DNA from 2 places in the Clostridium sp. OM05-6BH genome. Region 1 is predicted to be linked to the other one. Evidence: predicted binding sites of a transcription regulator. Region 1 holds the regulator's gene; the other holds the start of a gene.
The links. The regulator HrcA, encoded in region 1, represses chaperone genes, less so after heat shock. The targets are predictions, from matches to a motif close to TGTTAGCACTCNNNNNNNNNGAGTGCTAACA.

Region 1 (3,221 bases):
TCTTCATATCGAAGGCCTGCTGCATTAACTGTTGGATCGCTTCGCGATTGATCGGCATCAGATTATCCATCAACGCTTTAACGGCAGCCTGATTATGCTCTGAAGCGGGGAGTCCTGCTTCCTGCAGTGCCTTATTGATCAGCGTTAATTCATTTTCCGTATAACCGCTTACGGGAGATAGGATAACACCGGCCGGAGATAATCCATCCAGCTTAAAGGCAGCAGTTTGTCCGATTGATAATAAGGAACTGTCAGAAATCTGACCGCGTATCATTGTATTGTTTTCTAAGGTAAGGGTAATCTCGTTACCGGTAAGATCCGATATTTCGCCCTTGATCACATCGCCCAGCTGCAGACTGGTGGCAGCTTTTACAACGCCAAACTGTCCGGATTTTTGAACAGAGGGCGCAGAAGCATTCCCCGGAACATTGCCACGGCGAACTCCGTTACCGGTCATAGCAGAGGAAGACGTGTTTGTGCTGCGGGACTGCGAAGTATTATTCGTATTATAAGGATTAATGCGCGAGTGATCCATTTTTTTGTCCAACCTTTCTTATTTATTGTTCTCGTCTCTTATTATATCGGTATGAGCAAAGAATTTCTATAGAAAAACCTTTGTAGGTAATTTTTTTCGAAAAATACAGAAAAATACTTGACAATAATCATGTAGAGTGCTATCTTACCTATAGATGTTAGCACTCCACCATAAAGAGTGCTAACAAAACAGGAAGGAAGTGATACGGTGGAACTGGATGAGAGAAAACTTAAGATACTGCAGGCGATCATACGAACTTATTTAGATACCGGAGAGCCGGTTGGTTCGCGAACTATCTCCAAGGATACGGATCTTCACCTCAGTTCAGCGACCATTCGTAATGAAATGTCAGATCTGGAGGATATGGGTTATATTTTACAGCCACATACTTCTGCAGGACGGATTCCTTCTGACAAAGGATATCGACTTTATGTAGATACCATGCTGGAAGACAAGACGCACGAGGTGGCGGATCTTAAAGATGCTTTGGAAGAGAAGGCAGACAAGATGGATCTTTTGCTGAAGCAGGTTGCAAAGTTTTTGGCAACCAATACCAACTATGCGACAATGGTTTCAGGACCGCGTTACCAGAGTAAAAAAGTCAAGTTCATTCAGCTGACGGAAGTTGATGAGAACAGCTTGCTGGCAGTTATCGTACTCGATAACAATCATGTGAAGAATCAGATGATACGCATTAATGAGCCGCTTGATCCAGAACGCGTCGCCAAGTTAAATTTTGTGTTGAACACAGCACTTAATGGTTTGGACGTGACGGAAATGAATTTAGCACTGATCTCTCAGATCAAGGCGCAAATGAAGAGTGACAGTACTGTGATCGATTCTGTGCTGGAAGTGATCGGTAATGTGCTTACGAGTGAAGATGATCCGGAAGTGTATACGAGTGGTGCCACAAACATTTTGAAATATCCGGAATTGTCAGATAAGTCCAATGTAGAAGATCTGTTGGTTGCATTCGAAGAGAAGCAGGAGATCGGGCATTGGCTTGAAATTCCATCAACGAATACGAAGCCTTCCGAAGAAAGTCATGATATTCAAGTGTATATCGGTGATGAGACACAGGTGGCATCCATGAAAGACTGTTCTATGGTTACCGCAACCTACCGCATTCATGAAGGTGTGTATGGTAAGATCGGTATCGTAGGACCAAAGCGTATGAATTATGATAAGGTCGTTGGAACGCTGCAGTCGCTTATGGCGCAGCTTGATGACATATTTAAGGACCAATAAGCAGAGAGGTGATAACGAAGTGGCAGATATGAAAGATAAGAAAGAAGAGACGATCCATCAGGAAGAGGAAGCTGTAAAAGCAGAGGATGTAACAGAGACTGCAGAGACAGCAGAGAGTGCGGAAAGTACGGAAACATCGGAGGCTGAGCAGGCACAAGAGAGTGCCGGAGAAAAGAAATCTTTCTTCGATAAGAAAAAAGATAAAAAGACAGCAGCCCTGGAAGAAAAACTGGCAGATCTTGAAGACAAAAGAGTTCGCCAATTGGCAGAGTTTGAAAACTTCCGCAAGCGTTCCGAGAAAGAAAAGTCTCAGATGTTTGAAATGGGAGCAAAGAATGTTGTAGAAAAGATGCTTCCGGTAATCGACAACTTCGAGAGAGGTTTGTTAGCAGTTGCTGAGGAAGACAAGGAGAGTCCATTCGTACAGGGAATGGAACTGGTATATAAACAGATGCTCACTGCGTTTGATGCTCTTGGTGTAAAGCCGATCGATGCAGTTGGCAAAGAGTTTGATCCGAATCTTCACAACGCAGTTATGATGGTTGATGATGATGCGCTGGAGAGTGGCACGGTAGCCGAGGAAATGCAGAAAGGCTATATGTACAAAGACAGCGTTGTTCGTCATAGTATGGTAAAGGTAGTTAATTAAGGGAATATCCCTGAATTTTATGTTAAATGAGCAAGAATATGCATTGCATTTTAGGAGGTAATTACTATGAGTAAGATTATTGGTATTGACTTAGGAACAACAAATTCATGTGTTGCTGTTATGGAAGGTGGAAAACCGGTCGTAGTAGCCAATACAGAGGGTGCCAGAACAACACCGTCTGTAGTTGCTTTCACTAAAAATGGTGAGCGTTTGGTAGGTGAGCCTGCAAAACGTCAGGCAGTTACAAATGCTGACAAGACCATTTCTTCTATTAAGAGACATATGGGTACAGATTATCGCGTAACAATTGATGATAAGAAATATTCTCCACAGGAGATTTCCGCAATGATCCTGCAGAAGTTAAAGGCTGATGCTGAGGGCTATTTAGGTGAGAGCGTTTCCGAAGCTGTTATTACAGTTCCTGCATACTTTAACGATGCACAGCGTCAGGCGACCAAAGATGCCGGTAAGATCGCCGGTCTTGATGTAAAGCGTATCATCAACGAGCCGACAGCTGCTGCATTAGCATATGGTTTGGACAATGAGAAAGAGCAAAAGATCATGGTATACGATTTAGGTGGTGGTACATTTGATGTATCTATTATCGAGATCGGTGATGGTGTCATTGAAGTATTAGCAACATCCGGTGATAACCGTCTTGGTGGTGATGACTTTGATGAGAAGATCACACAGTACATGATCGAGACATTTAAGAAAGAAAACGGCGTTGACTTATCCAATGATAAGATGGCACTTCAGAGATTAAAAGAATCTGCAGAGAAGGCGAAG
Region 2 (3,221 bases), on a different contig from region 1:
ATGCACTTCTGGATACATTAAGCGGCAGATCCGGACAATCGATCACACCTTTGAGAAGCATCAAAAACTCCGGGATCACTTCCTTAATATTATCTGCAATAAATACCTGATTGTTGTAAAGCTTGATAACACCCTCTAAATTATCATATTCTGTATTAACCTTCGGGAAGTACAAAATACCTTTGAGGTTAAATGGATAATCCATATTTAAATGAATCCAGAACAACGGCTCCTTGTAATCGTTAAATACCTTGCGGTAAAAGTCCTTGTACTCGTCATCGGTACACTCATTTGGATGTTTCATCCAAAGTGGGTTCGTATCGCTAATAGAAACCGGACGTTTATTGATCTTTGCCTTTTCTTTACGAGGGCTGACCTCGACCATCTCTTTCTCTCCATTTTCATTTTCGCGTTCTTCAGTCTTCGCTTCCTCTACGATCGTCTCTACAACAACATCATCTTCACGAACATCGGCTGCATCGATCGTTTCATATTCCTGCTCTGCGTTTGCTTTGGAAAGGAAGATCTCAACCGGCATAAAGGAACAATATTTGTCCAAAATCTCTCTGACACGATACTCATTCGCAAACTCTAAGCTGTCCTCGGAAAGGTACAGGGTGATCGTTGTACCAACAGTATCTTTTGTGCCGTCTGACATTTCAAAATTGATACCGCCTTCCGATTCCCAGCGAACCGGTGTAGCATCCTTCTGCCAAGACAACGTGTCGATCGTAACTTTGTCAGATACCATAAACGCAGAATAAAATCCCAGTCCAAAGTGACCTATGATCTGCTCTTCGTTCGTTTTATCCTTATATTTCTCCAAGAAATCCGTTGCACCGGAAAAGGCAACCTGATTGATGTACTCGTCTACTTCATCTGCCGTCATACCAAGACCGGTATCGGTCAGAGAAATTGTCTTAGCATCCGGATCAACAACGACCTGTATTTGTGCCTTGTAATCCTCCGGCATATCATATTCGCCCATAATTTCTAACTTCTTCAACTTAGTAATGGCGTCGCAGCCATTTGAAACTAACTCACGAAGAAAAATGTCATGGTCAGAATACAACCATTTCTTAATGATCGGAAACATATTTTCAGATTCAATTGATAAGCTACCTGTTCTGCTCTGCATAATAATCCTCGTTTCTGCACACTTTCCTATAAAAAACGAACCCTGTGTCAAGTGCGCCGAGACACTGATCCGCCGCATCACCGCCAGATGCGTCCGTCCTTGTTAGCACTCTACTCTTACGACTGCTAACAACATCCAGAAAATATATTAGTATCATTCTACCAAAATGTCAAGAGCAAACATAACATTTTACAAATCTCATCCCCAAACTTCGCATACCCACTGTCATGTTCTAACCACATATTGCTTATTATGTCAGCAGCAAATTAGCAGTTTTGCAGTCGATAAACTTAATTGTTCTGCCATAAGAGATCTAAGAAAATTGCCGCAGAACGCAGAGTTTTTATGTGATTTCTTATTTTGTTAAGTCTCTGATGAATACATGCCTGAAGGATTGTCTGAGAAGTCCCGGAAGCAAGGTATCATCCATTTTTGGACGGGACGCTTTCGCTACGATGCGCTACGTCACGTTACTTAATGTCTCTGAAGTACGAGACATAAGTAACGACGAGCGCAAAGTCCCTTTCAAAAATGATGAATACCTTGCTTCCGGGACATCGAGTTGTCCGTAAGGCATGTAAATCATACATCAGAGACAACAAAATCTAGAAATCACTAAAAACGTAAATGCGGCAAGGCAATTTCTATAGATCCCTTATGGCAGAATTGAGTCTCTGGGAACTGCAAAATGTATAGCAGCTTTTGACATAATAAGCAATATGTGGGTGAAAGACCGTTGAGGGTATGCGAAGTTTGCGTCATATACTAAAATTGGGGAGATCGCCCGGAATCGGTTTGGTCATCCATTCTTTTGCTGAGTATCCGCTGCATAGCAGAAGCCACAGTTTCATATACATTGCTACCGGCGATGCCATCGGTAATACGATCATTCCGTATTTTTCATAGACGTATGTGCTTTCGTAAACCATGTCCGCATCCATGCCGCATAAAAAAATGGGGATTTTCCGGTTTGCCACCTCATAAAAGAATTTATCCGCTTCTGGTGTTTCACTGCAGATCGTGCCGGCATGATACGTATGATGCAAAATTGCCTGTATTCCGTCAAAGTTCATCGGATAACGCATCCCCGGATGTGGGTAGATCAACCCGATCGGTGCATCCCATTGATCCGGTGCCTGCAGGGAAGGTCTATCGGTAAGCCTCTCTGCATTGTTCCATGCATAGTACACTTTTCCGGCGACGAAACACTTGGTGCCTTTTTCATAATGACCGTATTCCATACCACCAACACTATACACTTCATCACTGTAAGGCTGATGTCCAATGATCGCTGTTCCTAAGTGAATCCTTGGGATCCCATCCCCATTCTGATACGAAACATACACACCTTTTTGCTTGCAGTCAAATGCTAAGAACTGCACAGCATATTGAAAATTATAAGCACCATTTGCTCTTGGATCTGTCAATACATAGTTGCTGGACACAAAAACCATCGGAATGTCACAATCGCCAAACAGATAGCCCATCGCAGCCGCTGAATATGCCAACGTATCTGTGCCATGCATAATGATCACTCCATCTAACCCGGAATACATAGCAGCACTATCTTCTGCTGCTTCTTTTTTCTCTAAAGTCACCTTTGCACTGCCTGTATACTTCGCCTCACTGACCACCTCTCGAATGCTCTGAGCCAACTGTGCGATCGTTAATCCGGTACTATTTTCACTGAGAAGTGTATACGGATGATATACCTGATAGGTGATTTCTTCCACACGACCATCTCGTTCTACACAAGGCAACGTGTCTAACAGACCATCCGCTGCTCCGGTTTTCGTACCGATCACATCTCCGGCTAACGTACTCCCGATCGTCCCTCCGGTAAATAATACAGCGATATTCATAACGCTCCTCCTTCCAAACATGAAAAGCCCATTTCCAAGGCAAAACATTAACCACCGTTCCGCCAAGGAAATGGACTATTAACATCATAAAATACTATTTCGCAACGACCGTTTCATTGCTGCATGTTATTTTGCTACAATATTAACGATACGCCCCGGCACATAAATCTCTTTGATAATGTTACCACTCAATTTATCACCCAAAGCTTCTTTTGCCTTAG

Region 2: a site for HrcA is predicted at 1,239-1,269, ahead of htpG (molecular chaperone HtpG). Genes of this name have one in related genera too.

What each region holds. Positions count from the first base shown of each region.
Region 1 is NZ_QULH01000002.1:163,886-167,106, forward strand. It holds gene DXB73_RS03230 (flagellar hook-length control protein FliK) at 1-535, opposite strand, end outside; gene hrcA (heat-inducible transcriptional repressor HrcA) at 743-1,783, shown strand; gene grpE (nucleotide exchange factor GrpE) at 1,812-2,432, shown strand; gene dnaK (molecular chaperone DnaK) at 2,499-3,221, shown strand, end outside.
Region 2 is NZ_QULH01000001.1:327,477-330,697, forward strand. It holds gene htpG (molecular chaperone HtpG) at 1-1,138, opposite strand, end outside; gene DXB73_RS01530 (asparaginase domain-containing protein) at 1,897-3,000, opposite strand; gene leuS (leucine--tRNA ligase) at 3,127-3,221, opposite strand, start outside.